DNA from 3 places in the Dietzia sp. IN118 genome. Region 3 is predicted to be linked to each of the others. Evidence: riboswitches for the same ligand, from Rfam matches in the RefSeq annotation. Region 3 holds a riboswitch; each other region holds the start of a gene.
The links. Region 3 has a riboswitch for thiamine pyrophosphate ahead of Q2K20_RS11185 (ABC transporter ATP-binding protein). Riboswitches for the same ligand answer to the same signal wherever they lie in the genome.
Positions count from the first base shown of each region.

Region 1: another riboswitch for thiamine pyrophosphate. It lies ahead of thiC (phosphomethylpyrimidine synthase ThiC); the one in region 3 lies ahead of Q2K20_RS11185 (ABC transporter ATP-binding protein).
Region 2: another riboswitch for thiamine pyrophosphate. It lies ahead of Q2K20_RS03425 (3-oxoacyl-ACP reductase); the one in region 3 lies ahead of Q2K20_RS11185 (ABC transporter ATP-binding protein).

Region 1 is NZ_JAUMSR010000001.1:396,786-402,299, reverse strand. It holds gene Q2K20_RS01930 (exodeoxyribonuclease III) at 1-546, shown strand, start outside; gene ppk2 (polyphosphate kinase 2) at 550-1,443, shown strand; gene Q2K20_RS01920 (CoA-binding protein) at 1,588-2,004, shown strand; gene Q2K20_RS01915 (CD225/dispanin family protein) at 2,024-2,563, opposite strand; gene Q2K20_RS01910 (GNAT family N-acetyltransferase) at 2,688-2,984, opposite strand; TPP riboswitch at 3,060-3,174, shown strand; gene thiC (phosphomethylpyrimidine synthase ThiC) at 3,172-4,878, shown strand; gene Q2K20_RS01900 (ABC transporter permease) at 4,969-5,514, opposite strand, start outside.
Region 2 is NZ_JAUMSR010000001.1:693,300-698,813, forward strand. It holds gene Q2K20_RS03405 (aspartate dehydrogenase domain-containing protein) at 1-171, opposite strand, end outside; gene Q2K20_RS03410 (MOSC domain-containing protein) at 274-1,137, opposite strand; guanidine-III (ykkC-III) riboswitch at 1,219-1,285, shown strand; gene Q2K20_RS03415 (DMT family transporter) at 1,296-1,610, shown strand; gene Q2K20_RS03420 (SRPBCC family protein) at 1,738-2,214, shown strand; TPP riboswitch at 2,296-2,393, shown strand; gene Q2K20_RS03425 (3-oxoacyl-ACP reductase) at 2,522-3,286, shown strand; gene Q2K20_RS03430 (ABC transporter ATP-binding protein) at 3,403-4,434, shown strand; gene Q2K20_RS03435 (ABC transporter) at 4,431-5,177, shown strand; gene Q2K20_RS03440 (sensor histidine kinase) at 5,201-5,514, shown strand, end outside.
Region 3 is NZ_JAUMSR010000001.1:2,323,654-2,329,167, reverse strand. It holds gene Q2K20_RS11200 (GlxA family transcriptional regulator) at 1-654, shown strand, start outside; gene Q2K20_RS11195 (ABC transporter substrate-binding protein) at 775-1,845, opposite strand; gene Q2K20_RS11190 (ABC transporter permease) at 1,842-2,621, opposite strand; gene Q2K20_RS11185 (ABC transporter ATP-binding protein) at 2,618-3,430, opposite strand; TPP riboswitch at 3,440-3,537, opposite strand; tRNA gene Q2K20_RS11180 (tRNA-Arg) at 3,677-3,749, opposite strand; gene Q2K20_RS11175 (cytochrome c oxidase assembly protein) at 3,858-5,514, shown strand, end outside.

The sequences.
Region 1 (5,514 bases), 1.9 Mb from region 3:
TTCCACAAGGATCCCGAGGTCTCGCAGGACCCGGAGGCCCGCGCCATCTCGGCGGTCTGCGACGGCGTCCGCGTGTACAGCCTCTACGTCCCCAACGGCCGTGAGCTGGGCGACCCGCACTACACGTACAAGCTGGAGTGGCTGGCCCGCCTGCGTGACCACGCCGCCGCCGAGTTGGCCGCCGACTCCGCCGCCCAGATCGCCCTCGTGGGTGACTGGAACGTCGCGCCGCTCGACGAGGACGTGTGGGACCCGGAGGTCTTCGAGGGCAAGACCCACACCTCCGGACCCGAGCGGCTCGCGTTCGCCGCGTTCGACGGCGCCGGCTTCCGCGAGGTCACCCGCGAACACACCCCCGGGCCCGGCGTCTACACCTACTGGGACTACACCGGACTCAGCTTCCCCAAGCGCAAGGGCATGCGGATCGACTTCCAGCTGCACTCCCCCGCCCTGGCCGCCCGCGTGACCGGGGCGTCCATCGACCGCGAGGAGCGCAAGGGCAAGGGCGCCTCCGACCACGCGCCCGTCGTCGTGGACCTCGACTGAGCCATGTCCACGTTCCAGCTTCGGCGCTACATCGACCGCCTGCGCGCCGAGGGGTTCACGGTCCGCGACGACCACGGCGAGGACCCGGATCTCATCGACATCCACGGCCGGGCCGTCGACACCTGGCGGGAGAACTACCCGTACGACGAGCGACTGGACCGCAACCAGTACGAGGTCGAGAAGTACCTGCTGCAGATCGAGCTGCTGAAGTTCCAGAACTGGCAGGCCGAGACCGGGCACCGGCAGGTGATCGTGTTCGAGGGCCGCGACGCCGCCGGCAAGGGCGGGACCATCAAGCGGTTCACCGAGTACATCAACGTCCGGCAGGCCCGGGTCGTCGCGCTGGTCAAGCCCACCGAGACCGAGATGTATCAGTGGTACTTCCAGCGGTACGTGGCTCATCTGCCCAGCCGCGGCGAGCTCGTGCTGTTCGACCGCTCCTGGTACAACCGCGCCGGCGTGGAGCGGGTGATGGGGTTCTGTACGCAATCGCAATACGAGACGTTCATGGAACAGGCGCCCAACTTCGAGAAGATGCTGGTCGACTCGGGGATCGGGCTGACCAAGTTCTGGTTCTCCGTCACCCGGGAGGAGCAGAAGACCCGGTTCGCGATCCGCCAACTCGACCCGGTGCGGCGCTGGAAACTCTCGCCCATGGACCTGGAGTCGCTCGACAAGTGGGACAAGTACACGGACGCCAAGGAGGAGATGTTCCGGCGCACGGACACCGACCACGCGCCGTGGATCACCATCAAGTCCAACGACAAGAAGCGGGCCCGCATCAACGCGATGCGCTACTTCCTGAACCAGTTCGACTACCCGGACAAGGACCCCCAGGTGGTGTTCGACCCGGACCCGAAGATCGTCCGCCGCGGCAAGGACGCTGTCGGGGACTAGCGGAGGGAGCGCCAGCGAGCGGAGCGATGTCCCCGCGCACACGTACCGTCGGGGACTGACTGAGCCTGCTCAGGAGGGCCCCGCGCACAGGCCTGGCGGAGCCGCGCCGGGAATGTCTGGGCGACGGCGGGCCTTGCACTGGGTATGAGCCATTCCAATGACCACGCCGTCATCACGCGCCTGCTCACCGAGAAGGGCCGCTGGGCCGTCGCCGGCCTGTCCAGCAACTCCGCGCGCACCGCGTACGGGATCGCCGCCTACGTCCGCGACCTGGGACATGAGATCGTCCCGGTCCATCCCAAGGCCGAGACCGTGCACGGTCAGCAGGGCTATCCGGATCTCGCGTCCGTTCCCGGTGAGATCGATGTGGTCGACGTGTTCGTCAACTCGCAGCTCGCGGGCGGCGTGGTGGACGATGCGATAGCCAAGGGAGCCAAGGCGGTCTGGTTGCAGCTGGGGGTGGTCGACGAGGCCGCGGCGCAGCGGGCGAAGGATGCAGGGCTGGACGTGGTGATGGACGCGTGCCCTGCGATCGAAGCCCCTCGTCTGGGCCTGGCCTGAACCGCGGACCCGGCCGGGTCTAGAAGCCGCTCGAGGCCAGTCCCACCATTGCGAAGATGAAGATGAAGTACAGCACGATGAGGACTGCCACGATCGCCAGCGAGATCATGCCGAGCTTCTTGGCGGTCGCGCTGGCGGCCTCGGCTTCGGCGTGGCGACCGGCGGCCCACAGCGGGTAGACCTCGAGGGCGCGGGTCATCGCGACGAACGACAGCGGCCAGAAGAAGAGGATCGACGCGACCGCCCAGCCGACGTTCGACGGCGGGCCGGGGCGAGCTCCCGAGGTGGTCCCGTACCCGCCCGCCACGGCGAAGGACGGAGTCTGCGCGCCGTAACCGGTCGGGGTCTGCGCGCCGTAACCGGTCGGGGTCTGCGCGCTGTAATCGGTCTGTCCGTACGAGCCCTGGCTGTACGGACTCTGTCCGTATGTGCCCTGGCCGTATGTGCCCTGGCTGTAGGTGCCCTGCCCGTACGGGTTCTGGCCGTAGGAGCCCCGACTCGCATCGTCGCCACCGGTCGAGTCGCCGTCGGCAGTGTTCCCCTGGGGCGGGTAGGTCATGGGGGTCCTCCGGGTAGCTGGTCGTCTGGGGTCAGACTACGTCCCGCTCCCCCGGCCCCTTCTCAGCCGCTCGTCGGCCGGCTGACAATGGTCACCGCGGGCCACGGTCACCGCCCCGCGTCTGTCACGGCTGGGCGACCAGGAGCTGATATTCCGGGAAGCGAACAAGGAACCGCCGCACGTAGCTGCAGACCGGCCGGATCTTGAGCTCGTCGAGCCGCATGCGGGTGAGCACCAGGCTGACCAGCAATCGCGCGATCCCCTGCTGTCCGTACCGCTCCTCGATCACGGTGTGGAGCAGGATGTAGACGTCGCCGTCCTTCTCGTAACCGACGAGACCCATGAAGGTCTCGCTGTCCCACAGTTCGAAGCGGTCTCTATCGGTGTTGTGGACCAGCTTGAGCGACGTTACAGGGGACATCAGAACTCCTTCGGCAGGGCGTGTTCCACCCGCGATGCTACTCGTCGGGTTACGCTCGCCCCGGCACAATCACATACTCGTCCACACGGGAGTCCGCTTCGATGCGCGGGCTGAGAGGACGACCAGCCGGGTCGTCGACCGTAGAACCTGTCCGGATCATGCCGGCGTAGGGAGATCAGGAAACACCATGGGCACAGCTCTATTCACCGACGGCACCGATTCCACCCCGATCGACGCCGTGACGTGCGGCCCCATCCATTCCAGCACCAAGGCCCACCTCGAGGTGCCCGGCGAATCGGGTCACGCCCAGCGCGTGCCCGTGCGCCGAATCGCGCTCACCGATGGCACGACGTTCGACGTCTACGACACCTCCGGCCCGTATACCGCCTACGCGAGTGCGGCCGACTGCCATGACCTGGGCGCGGGACTCCCGCCGACCCGCCGCGAGTGGCCCCACCCCGGGGCCGTCCCCGCCTCGCCGGAGAACCCCACTCCCGTCCGGACGCAGTTGGCCTGGGCCCGGGCGGGGCTGACCACCCCGGAGATGCGGTTCATCGCCGTGCGCGAGGGAATCGATGTCGAGGTGGTGCGTTCGGAGGTCGCCGCCGGTCGGGCGGTCATCCCGGCCAACCATCGTCATCCGGAGAGCGAGCCGATGATCATCGGCAAGCGCTTCCTCACCAAGATCAACGCCAACATCGGCAACTCGGCGGTCACCAGCACGATCGCCGAAGAGGTCGAAAAGATGGTGTGGGCGGCCCGGTGGGGCGCGGACACCGTCATGGACCTGTCCACCGGCCGGGACATCCACGAGACGCGGGAGTGGATCCTGCGCAACTCCCCCGTCCCCGTGGGCACCGTGCCCATCTACCAGGCGCTGGAGAAAGTGGGCGGCGACCCGGCCCTTCTGACCTGGGAGTTGTACCGCGATACCGTCATCGAACAGTGCGAACAGGGCGTGGACTACATGACCGTCCATGCCGGCGTGCTGCTGCGTTATGTCCCGCTGGCGGCCAAGCGGGTCACCGGGATCGTGTCGCGTGGCGGATCGATCATGGCGGCGTGGTGTCTGGCGCACCACCGCGAGTCGTTCCTCTACACCCACTTCGAGGAACTGTGCGAGATACTCGCCCGCTACGACGTGACGTTCTCCCTCGGCGACGGTCTGCGGCCGGGGTCGATCGCCGATGCCAACGACGAGGCGCAGTTCGCCGAACTGCGCACGCTCGGGGAGCTCACCGGGATCGCCAAGAGCCACGGCGTGCAGGTGATGATCGAGGGTCCTGGTCACGTGCCGATGGACAAGATCGTGGAGAACGTGCGCCTCGAGGAGGAGTGGTGCGAGGAGGCCCCGTTCTACACGCTGGGCCCCCTCGCCACGGACATCGCGCCGGGCTACGACCACATCACGTCCGCGATCGGTGCAGCCCGCATCGCCGAGGCGGGCACGGCGATGCTGTGTTACGTCACGCCCAAAGAGCACCTAGGCCTGCCCGACCGGGACGACGTCAAGACCGGCGTGATCACGTACAAGATCGCCGCGCACTCGGCCGATCTGGCGAAGGGTCACCCGGGCGCGCAGGCCCGCGATGACGCGTTGAGTACCGCCCGGTTCGAGTTCCGGTGGCGGGACCAATTCGCCCTCGCCCTCGACCCGGACACCGCCCTGGCGTACCACGACGCGACGCTGCCCGCGGAGCCGGCGAAGACCGCGCACTTCTGCTCGATGTGCGGTCCGAAGTTCTGCTCGATGCGCATCTCCCAGGACATCCGCGACTACGCCGCGGAGCACGGGATGGAAACGGTGGAGGCGATCGAGGCGGGGATGGCGGAGAAGTCGGCCGAATTCGCCGACCTCGGTGGCCGCGTCTACCTGCCGATCACCGAGTCGTAGTTCTCACCGGCGGCGAGGGCCGCGCCGGTCCCCACCGCGCCCGACGGGCCGGGACGTCGGTGCTCAGTAGGTCGGATCGGCCGACCGAGCTCAGGCGTCCCGGCGCAGTGTCATCAGCACCCCGACGACCCAGAGGGCCACGCACACGGCCGCGAACCAGGCGACCGCCGGCCACTCGCCCCACGTGATGTACCCGCGGACGCTCTCTCCCTGGGTCCAGAAGTCACCGTTGGCGAACGGCATCCAGGCGGCGATGTCCTCGCCGACCCGCGGGATCAACGAGACCATGCCCTCGAGGGCCAGTATCCACACGAGGAACAGGGAGATCGTGCCGGCGGCGTTGCGCATGATGTACGCCAGGCCCGTGACCGCGATCGTCCCCAGTGCGGCGTAGACGGGGAAGCGCCACAGGTAGGTCAGCCCGTCTCCGGAGAACGGGGTCCAGCCCTCGTTTCCGGAGAGCGCCCCGGCCACGAGGAGCGCCAGGATCACCGCGATGGCTGTGACCACCATCGAGAGCACCGTGAACAGGGCGGTCTTGGCCACGATGGCAGGCCAGCGCGACGGCGTCGTCAGGAACGTGGCCTTGATGGTGTGATAGCGGTACTCGCCGGTCACACCGACGATCGCGGCGAT
Region 2 (5,514 bases), 1.6 Mb from region 3:
GGCCTCGACCACCACGTCGGCCGCGTCGATGGCCGCCGCGGTCTCGCTCTCGGAGCTGCCGGAACGCAGTACGGCCCCGAGCTCCGCGCCCGGGACCCGCCCCTGCTCCAACGCCTCGATGACGGCCCCGCCGATCGCGCCGGCGCCGACCACGGCCACCTTCAGTGTCAAGCCAGGATTCGGTTGGGTCGAGGAGGGGACAGGGGGCATGCCCCGACCGTACCCAGCCCGGGGCGGACCCGCCTCGCTCCAGCCGTTCAGTCGGCCACGCCGTCAGAGGAGCCGGACCTCGTCGCCTTCCCGGATCGTGCCGGGCGAGAGCGCGCGGAGGTAGACGCCGAACTCCGCGCCGTTGTCGCGCGCGAGCGACCGGAGGACGCTGCGGTCGTGGGGCAGATCCGCCTGCGGGAGGGTCACCATCCTGCAGCGGGAGATGCGCATGACGACCTCGCAGGTCACCTCGCCGATCATCAGTCGGCGGCCGACCCAGTCGAACTCGGGATGCCCGTCGCCTCCGGGCTCGTGCGTGACGATGAGGTTCTTGCGGAACCGGCGCGGATCGATCACCGCGTCCGGCACCGCGGCCTGCAGTGACGCCATGGCGGTACAGGTCAGGAGCGACAGCGGCATCGCGTCGAAGTAGGTCCCGCGCGGGGTGGCGTAGTAGCTGAGCTCGGTCAGCAGATCTTCGGGCATTCCCGAGTATGCGGGGAACGGGTCGTCGGGCCCCAGGCCGAGCTGGGTACGCAGGTCGGCCTCGTCGACGGCGCGACGGTGGTAGTGCTCGTGATCGTCGACCGGCCGACGCGGCCATAGGGTGACGCGCCGACCCAGCGCGGCAGAGAGGGCCTCGTGGACGGTGTCGTCATCGCTGCGCATCGACGAGCCGTCCGGGAAGTCGATCTCGATGGTCGGCGTCGCGTCGTCCTGCGGCTCCTCGACGTAGCGGGCGTGGAACTGCAACAGCTCCGCCCACTTCTTGGCGCTGCGGAGCTCGCCGGCGTCCTCATCCCTGATCACCCAGCCCCGGTCGCCGGGCAGGCCCCAGCGCTCGGTCACCGCCGTCTCGTCCACGCGGTCGCCCCGCATGGACTTCACGGGGTAGCGCCACAGCTCCGAGACCGTTCCCACTCGCATGAACGCCACCTTAGTTAGCGCGACTTATCACGGTGACGGATCTGACGTTGTCCGGAGCCACGGGGACTGCCACCCTGGGGATCAGAGTCCCGGCCCGGGGCCTCCGGACGAGGGGTGCCGTACCCGGTGTGCGACAAGACGGCCCGCAGGAGGCTGTCATGGCGTGGGTCGTGCTCGGCTTGTCCGGGGTGCTCGAGGCCGTGTGGGCCACCGCGATGGGCCGTTCGGAGGGGTTCACCCGACTCTGGCCGACGGTGGTGTTCGGCCTCGCCCTGGTCGTGAGCATGGCCGGTCTGGCCTATGCCATGCGCGAGCTGCCCGTGGGCACGGCGTACGCGGTGTGGGTCGGCATCGGTGCCTCGCTGACCGTCGTCTACGCCATGGCCACCGGGGCGGAACCCGCCTCGGCGATGAAGGTGCTGTTCCTGGCCATGATCATCGGCGGTGTGGTCGGGCTCAAGGCCGTCAGTTGACCCATCGGGCATGCCCGAAGAGCGCACGATGTCGTAGTCCGGCCGTACGGTGGGTTGCACGGCACCCGAGCTCGCCGATCCGCCGAGTCCCAGAGCGGGCCGAGTCCACAAGGAAGGTTCTCCTCCTATGACCGCAATCAGCACCGTCGACCGCGGACCACGCGTGGTCGCCCGCAGCGTCACCGTGAACGCACCCGCCGAGGAACTGTTCGCCCTCGTCAACGATCCCCGGAAGCACGGGCTCGTCGACGGCTCCGGAACAGTGCGGGACAACGTCCAGGGGCCGTCGACCCTGCACGCCGGGGCCAAGTTCACCACCGCGATGCGGATGTACGGCGTGCCGTACCGCATCACCTGCACGGTCACCGAATACCGCGACACCTACCAGGAGAAGGTGATCGAGTGGGCGCATCCCGCCGGTCACCGGTGGCGTTGGGAGTTCACCCAGGTCCCGGGCGGGAAGACCGAGGTCGTGGAGAGTTTCGACAACCGGCCGTCCAAGCTCGGCAGGTTCTTCGAGATCGTGGGCGTGTCCAAGCAGAACGCGGCGGGCATCACCGAGACGCTCTCGAAGCTGGCGGCCAAGTACGAGACCGCTGGATGACCACGGAACGACCACGGATTGACCACCTACCGAGCGGATCGACGTGGGGCCGCCCGCCGGGGCGTCCGGTGATCTAGGGTGGTCCGCGACACGGGGTGCTGCCCATCCGGGCGGCTGAGATCACACCCGTCGAACCTGATCTGGGTAGTTCCAGCGAAGGAATGTCGATACGGCACCGCTGCCACCGCAACGGTGGTCCCTGTGCCGTCGCCGATCGGCCGCGCCCTGCGCTGCCGAGGAGCGGAGCCGCATCGTCACCCTCGCCGGGAACACCGGGAAGTGAGTGGCAGTGGATTTCGGTAACTTCATGCGGATCGACGAGCAGGTCGTCCTCGTCACCGGCGGCGCCCGCGGGCTCGGCGCGGACATCAGTCGCGCCTTCTCCAGAGAGGGCGCTCTCGTCGTCGTCAACTATCACCGCAGCGAGGCGGCCGCCGCCGACCTCGTCCGTGAGCTCGGCGAGGACCGCGCCGTCGCACTCCGCGCCGACGTCACCGACGACGACGAGGTGCACGCCCTCGTCGACGCCGCCCGTCGCCACTTCGGCGCGCCCGTCACCACGGTCGTCAACAACGCATTGGTCGACTTCGAGTTCAACGGTGACGCCCGCCCGCGACCCGAGACGCTGACCTGGCACGACTTCGACTCGCAACTCCGCGGCGCCGTGAAAGCCACCCTCGCCACGACCCAGGCGACGCTGCCGGGCATGCGGGAGGCCGGTTCCGGACGGATCGTGAACATCGGCACCAATCTGTTCCAGCACCCGGTCGTGCCGTACCACGACTACACCGCCGCCAAGGCCGCCGCGCTGTCGCTGACCCGGACCCTCGCCGCCGATCTGGGGCCGGACGGCATCACGGTGAACATGGTCTCCGGCGGTCTGCTGCGCACCACCGACGCGAGCGCCGCCACGCCTGCGGAGGTGTTCGACCTCATCGCCTCGGGGACGCCGCTGCGCCGCGCGATCACCCCGGCCGAACTCGCCGACGCGGTGCTGTTCTTCGCCTCCCCGTGGGCGCGCGCCGTGACCGGGCAGAACCTCATCGTGGACGGGGGACTGGTCAAGGGGTAGCCGATCCGGGCTCGAGGCTCTCGCGTGCCGACGCCGGGACCCATGACAGTTGTCACCGGTGAAGTCGTGACAGGCGGCTCTTCTGGCCGTCCTCGCAGGTGAGCGAGGGTGGAAGCATGGTTATCCACCGCTCCACCCGCCCCCGGGACCCAGGCCGCGTCGGCGCGGTGATCGACACCGACGCGCCCGCTCCCGCCCTCGAATTCCACGACCTGACCCAGACGTTCACCCGGCCTCGCGCCGAGACGGTCCACGCCCTCCGCGGCATCGACCTGCGGATCGACCCCGGCGAGGTGGTGGCGCTGCTCGGCCCCAACGGTGCCGGCAAGACCACCGCCCTCGACATCGCGCTCGGCCTCACCGAGCCGACCGGCGGGCGGGCCCGAGCGTTCGGCGCCGTCCCCAGACAGGCCGTCGCCGACGGGCGGATCGCCGCCGTCCTCCAGACCGGGGGACTGCTGTCCGACCTCACGGTCGAGGAGACCGTCCGGGCCATCGCGGCCCTGTACCGGGACCCGCTCTCCGTGGGCGAGGTACTCGACCGGGCAGGGATCGCCACGATCGGCCGCCGGAAGGTCTCCCGCTGCTCGGGCGGCGAACAGCAACGACTCCGCTTCGCCCTGGCGCTGCTGCCGGATCCCGACCTGCTCATCCTCGACGAGCCGACCGCCGCGATGGACGTGGGCACGCGCCGTGAGTTCTGGTCCACCATGCACGCCGAGGCCACGTCCGGGTCGACCGTCTTATTCGCCACCCACCACCTGGAGGAGGCCGAGGCGTTCGCCGACCGCATCGTGCTCATGGCCCGCGGCCGGATCGTGGCCGATGGCCCGGTCGAGGCGATCCGTGCGATGGCCACGGGCACCCGCGTCACCGCGGTCTGGACCCCCGGGCCCGGTGAACCCGCACCCCACGACCTGCCCGGGGTCACCGCGGTGGAACGCACACCCACCCGGGTCATCCTCACCAGCACCGACAGCGACGCCACCGCGGGCGCGCTGCTGCGCGGGACCGCCGCCCGTGACCTCACCATCAGCCCGCGGTCGCTGGACGACGCCTTCGTCGCCCTCACCGCCGCACCCGACACCACAGCCCCCGACACCACCGACCCCGACACGACCGACCCCGACCAGGAGGCCGCCCGATGAACGCCACCTACTGGGCCATCGACCTGCGCCGCACTCTGCGCGACATCACCAACATCTTCTTCATCGCCGGACTGCCGCTCATCATGTACCTGGTGTTCGGCAGCGCCCAGTCCTACCGGGACGAGCCCGTCGCACACGGCAACGTGGGCTCGGTCGTCATGATCTCCATGGCCGTCTACGGCGCCGTCACCGCCACCACCTCGATCAGCGGCGGGGCCGCTCTCGAACGCTTCCAGGGCTGGGGACGTCAACTCGGGTTGACCCCGTGGAGCAGCACCGGCTTCGTGATCACCAAGTCCGCCGTGGCCATGACGGTGGCGGCTGTGCCCGTCCTCTCCGTGGGGCTCGTCGGCGCGCTCACGGGGGCTGAAGCCACGCCGCTCGCGTGGGTGCTGGCCCTGGCCGCGGCGTGGATCGGGTCGGCGGTGTTCGCCGGGTACGGACTGACCGCCGGGATGGCGTTCCGCTCCGAATCCGCGTTGGGCGTGGCCGGTGGGAGCCTGGTCCTGTTCGCCCTGGCCGGCAACCTGTTCATCCCGCTGTCGGGGACCGCGCTGGAGCTCGCCCGGTTCACGCCGCTGTACGGGATCAACGCGCTGGCCCGCTTCCCGCTCACCGGCGGGGTGGTGACCGAGTCCGTGACCGACCCGTTGTGGCTTCCGCTGCTCAATGTGACCGCGTGGGCCCTCATACTGGGGACGACGGCAACAGTTCTGGTGCGTCGCCGTCGGGGCCGGGACTAGAGACGGCAGGGGAGGTCGGGTCGATGACGACGGGCAGCAGAACCACCTGGCGCCGGGTCCGGGACGCCCTCACCAGCCCGAATGTCCTGTTCTCCCTGATCTGGCAGGTCTTTCTGATCTACCCGGTCCTCGCCGTCGTCTATTCCGGCGCGCCCACCGCACCCACGGTGCTGGGCCTGGCCTCCGTCGCCGTCTTTTCCGCCGTCTACCTCGCCGGCTTCGCCTCGCCCGCCGTCACCCGCGACTACCCGCTACACCTGCGCAGGACGGCGCGCCCCACCCGAGATGCGTCGACGCTCGCGGCCCGTGGTGAGTCGCCGCTCGCGGCGGATGAGAA
Region 3 (5,514 bases):
GCGGGGTTGTGCCTCGGTGCCTATCCCGTGGTCGCGAGCGGAGTGCTGGACGGTCGTACCGTCGTCACCCATTGGGAGGGTGCGGCGGAGCTCGCCCTGCGGTACCCGGCGGTCGACGTCCGCTCGTCCGACCTGTACATCGACCACGGGGATGTGATCACCTCCGCGGGGACGGCCGCCTCGCTCGACGCGTGCGTCCACATCGTCCGATCCCGGCTCGGTGCCGCGAAAGCCGCCGTGCTGGCCCGCCGGATCGTGGTGGCGCCGCACCGCGAGGGTGACCAGGCGCAGTACGTGGAACTGCCGGTGCCCGACGGGGGAGACGACGGGGAGATCAGGGAGACGATCGACTGGGCCCTGGCCAATCTCGACCGGCCACTCTCGGTGGACGACCTCGCCGGACACGCCTGCATGAGCAGACGCAGCTTCGCCCGGAAGTTCCGCGCGACAACCGGCACGAGCCCCGGGCGATGGGTGCTGTCGCGTCGGCTCGACCACGCGCGGACGCTGCTCGAGACCACGACCCGCTCGATCGAGGACATCGCCCGCGACTGCGGGTTCGGCAGCGCGGTGACGTTCCGGCAGAACTTCGACAGGAAGTACTCGACGACACCGTCGTCCTACCGTGCCCGGTTCGGGGAGGCGCAGGAGTGAGTCCGACCAGGCCCGTCGCCCCGGACCATGCGGACGCGTCCCGACCGGGAGGGGCGACGCCTTCCCGGTGCCGGAACGCGGCCGCAGACGTCATGGCCACAATCTGCGTGACCAGAAAATCTAGCCGCCGGACAGGGGCAGGTAGTCGTTGGTCATGGCAGCGGCGCCGTCGACCTCGGTCTCCAGCAGTCCGTTGTCATGCATCCACGACGCGTAGGCCGCCCAGTCCCGGGCTGTCTGCCGCCCGAAATCCTCCTCGGGTAGAAGCGCCAGCGTGGCGTCGATCATCTTCTCCAGCATGTCGGGCTCGTAGGAGCCCTCGGTCACCGGGGTGAGGGACTCGAGGGCAATCCGGCGGTCCGCCAACGCGGCCTGCTGCCCGGCCTCGGTTCCGGTGAGGAAGTCGCCCACGCGCTCGGCATAGTCGGCGTCGCCGGCGAGCCGGTTCGGGTTCGCGATGATCACCAGTTCCGCGTAGTCGGGCACCCCGAGTTCGGTGACCGGCATGATCTCGAAATCGCCCCGGGCGCGGAGTTCCACGCCTTCGATGTTGCGGAACGCCCCGAAGATCGCGTCCACCTGGTCGGTGAGCAGCGACTGGTTGAGACTCTGCTGGACATTGGGGGTGGAAATCGAGTCAGGATCGATTCCGGCCTCACGGGCGATGAAGTCGAGGGTCGGTTCCTGGGAGGCCAGCCCCGACAACCCCACGGTCTTGCCCTCCAGATCGGCTGCGGAGGTGATGCCCGACTCCGTCCTGGCGATCAGGGAGGTCAAGGACGTCGGGATCAGTGCCGCGACCGAGATCACGTCGAGTCCCTGTTCGACGGCGATGAGCGTGTCGGGCTCGTAGGAGATGGCCAGGTCGACCCGCCCCAGGGACACCTCCCGGGCGGCGTCGGCCGTGTTGGACGGCGTCGTGAACGTCACGTCCACGCCGGCGTCGGCGTAGGTGCCGGTGTGCTGCGCGGTGTACAGGGCCACATGGTCGGGATTGGGGCTCCAGTCGAGCAGAACACTGACCGGGGCGTTGTCGGTGGCTCCCGACTCGGCGGCTCCGGGCGCGGCGGTGTCCGGGGATGTCTGACATCCGGTCAGCGCGACCGCGGCAGCGGCCGCGATCGCGAGCATGCGGGCGCCGGGTCGCGTGAGGGCCCGGCGTCGGATCCTGCTGGGTCGTGGTTCCGTCATGATGGGTTCCTTTCCCCGGTGGGAGTGTTCCACGGGCAGATCAGGCGTTCGAGGATGGTCACAGTGGCGAGCAGGATGCTGGACATGATCGTCAGCACCGCCACCTGGGCAAAGACGAAGTCGGTTTGTAGCCGGGGGATCGCCTGGAGCATGAGGTAGCCCAGGCCGTTGGTCGAGCCGGTGTACTCGGCGAAGACGGCGGCCACCGGCGCGAAGGTGACCGAGACTCGCAGCCCGGCGAAGCCGCGAGGCGCGGCGAAGGGCAGACGCACCCGCCAGAAGAGCGACCACCTGGTGGCGTGCAGGCTCCGCAGGGTGTCGATCATCCGGGCGTCGACCGAGCGGATTCCGGAGAGGAGATTGAGGGCGACCGGGAAGAAGCACAGCAGGGCCACCACGATGACCTTCGGCGCCATGCCGTAGCCGAGGGAGATCGTCAACAGTGGGCCTATCACGATGACCGGGATGGCCTGAGAGGCGACCAGCAGGGGGGTCATGGCCTGACCGATGGCGGGCACGAATGCGCTGACGATCACCACGGCCACGGCGACGAACACCCCGAGTACCACTCCGGTGATCGTCTCGGTGGCGGTCAGCAGCGTGGCGGAACCGAGCCGGTCGGGCCAGGTGGTCACGAGCGAGTCGAACACGGCGAGGGGTGCGGGAATGACGTACTCGGGCACGAGCTCGAGCGTGGTGACCGTGATCCACGCGGCGAGGACCAGCAGGAGCGTGACGCAGGCAGGGCCGGCGGACCGGACGAATCGCACGGTCATCGGTTGGTTCCGCCCTCGGCGAGGTGCGATTCCCGGGCCAGTGCCTGGAGCACTTCCCGGCGAGCTGCAGCGAAGTCCTCGTCGCCGAGGAGGACCTCTCGGGGGCGGTCGTCGCCGAACCATCCCGGCCAGGTGCGGACCACACGCGCCGGGGCGTCGGCCTCGTCTCGTGCCAACAGGACCACGCGTTCGGCGAGGAGCAGCGCCTCATCGACGTCGTGCGTGACCATGACGAGGGTGGCCGAGGTGTGGGTGATGGTGTCGCGGAGCCACTGCTGGACCTCCGCACGGGTAATCGCGTCGAGCGCCCCGAGCGGCTCGTCGGCCAGCAGCACGGGTTTGCGCGCCAGCAGAGCCCGCGCGAGAGCGGCGCGCTGGCGCATGCCCGCGCTGAGAGCTGAGGGACGGGCATCGGACCAGGCGCCCAGTCCCACGCGGTCCAGCATGCGCTGGGCCTCGGATCGGGCCACGCGCCGGCGCACTCGTTGGTTGCGGAGACTGATCGCGACGTTATCGAGCAGGGACAGCCAGGGCAACAGGCTGTCGCCCTGGGGCATCAACGCGCAGGACTCCAGGCGTCGTGCGGGCCGGCGTTCATCGAGGACGGCGGCGGTCCCGGTGGTCGGTTCGACGAGGCCGGCGATCACCGACAGCAGCGTCGACTTACCGCATCCGCTGCGTCCGACAACGGCGATGTGCTCGCCTACCGGAACGGACAGGTTGAGGTCTGCGAGAACCGGACGGAGCGCGCCCGGATAGGTGTGTCCCAATCCATCCAACGCCACTGCCGTGGTTCCTGGGCGGCTCACGAAAGCGCATGCCAGCGCATCTGACATCCCTCCGCTCGTGTGAACGAGTTCAGGTTCAGCGGGTGTGATCTCAGCCCCGTTCGGTAGGGGCACCCCGTGTCATCGATGCTGATCTTGCGGATCAGCTCGAAGTCCGAACGTACCATCGGCACATCTCGGGATCTGATGTGCGTCCATGGCTGGAGCGAGGAGCGGGCGGGCCGCCGTCAGTGGCGTGCGGACTGCCGGCCCGTGTCGGCGTGAGTGCGCCCCCGAGAGGATTCGAACCCCTGACCAGCCGGGTAGAAACCGGATGCTCTATCCACTGAGCTACGGAGGCCTGCGACGCGCGCGTGGGGCGTCGCCGGGAGAATGGTAGCCGATCCGGGGGGTGGGTCCGACAGTGGCGAATCGGCCCGGGGGCGCCGCGGTTCCTACGATGGTGGTCATGACGTCGTCGAAGACCGCCCCCGCCACCGCCGGGCGGTTCGGAACCCGCAACATCGTCGCCCTGGTACTGCTCCTGGCGGCGGTGGCGGCCGGGGTGGTGATCCCACTGTCGGCCATGTCCGCCGAGGTGGCGCTCGAGCTGGTGGGCGTGCCCGATCCGGGTCCGCTCACCACGGCCGGCCTCCCGGCCCTGCGGTCGATCGGCGAGCTCCTCGCCGCCGTCGCGGTGGGGGCTGCGCTGTTCGCGGCGTTCTTCACCCCGCCGCAGAAGGACAAGACCCTCGACGTCGACGGTTACCGCATGCAGCAGGTCTCGTCGTGGGCGAACATCGTCTGGGCGATCGCCGCGGCGCTGCTCATCCCGCTGACCCTGTCGGACGTCTCCGGACGCACCTTCCTCCAGTCGCTCCCGCCTGACCAGTGGTTGGTCGCGATCAACCAGATCGACATCGCGTCCTCGTGGCGCTGGGCGGCGATCATCGCGTTGGTCGCCGGGATCGGGCAGCGGCTCACGCTGAGCTGGCGGTGGTCGGTCATCTGGCTGGCCGTCTCCGTGCTCTCGCTGCTTCCGGTGGCGGCCACGGGCCACGCGTCCGGCAGCACCGCCCACGACCTGGCCACCAACTCGCTGATGATCCACCTGTTCGGCGCCGCGTTCTACGTCGGTGGGCTCGTCGCGCTGATCATCCACACGTGGCGCGGCGGCTCGCGCGTCGCCCTGGCCCTGCGCCGCTACTCGGTGGTGGCGACGGTCGCGATCGTCGCGCTCGGGTTCACAGGCGTGATCAACGCGCTCGTCCGCCTGCACCCGGGTGACCTTCTCACCTCCACCTACGGATTGCTGGTCGTGTCCAAGGCGTTGGCGCTGTGCCTGTTGGCTCTGTTCGGTCTGGCGATCCGCCGCCGGATCATCGCCAAGATCGAGTCGACCGGGGCCAACGCGCCGGTCGACCGGCCCACGCTGCTGCGGATCATCGTGGTGGAGGCCGTCGTCATGGCCGGCACCCTGGGGCTGTCGGTCTCGCTCGGCCGCACCCCGCCGCCGGCGCCGCTGTACGTGCCCACGAGGCAGGAGGCGCTACTGGGCTTCGAGCTGCCCGGGCCCTTCGCGTTCGGAACGGTCTTCGGCACCTGGCGCTTCGACCTGGTGCTGGGTCTGGCCGCGGTGGTCCTGCTCGGCCTGTACCTCTGGGGCCTGGTGCGGCTGCGCCGCCGTGGGGATGCCTGGCCGCTGAGCCGCACCGCGTTCTGGGTGGCGGGCTGCGTGATCCTGTTCCTCACCACCAGTTCCGGCATGGGGATGTACATGATGGCCGACTTCGCCAGCCACATGGTGGGCCACATGCTCATCTCGATGCTGGTGCCGGTCCTCCTGGCGCTCGGTGGCCCGTTCACGCTGGCCCTGCGCGCGCTCCCGGCCGCCGGTCGCGGCAACCCTCCCGGGCCCCGCGAGTGGCTGGTGGAGTTCATCAACAACCCGCTCTCGCACTTCCTCACCCACCCGATCGTGGCGTCGGTGCAGTTCGTGGCCGGTTTCTACCTCATCTACTTCGGCGGGTTCTATCAGACGTTGGCCTCGGAGCACCTGGGCCACATGTTCATGAACGTGCACTTCCTCATCAGCGGCTACCTGTTCTACTGGGTGATCATCGGCG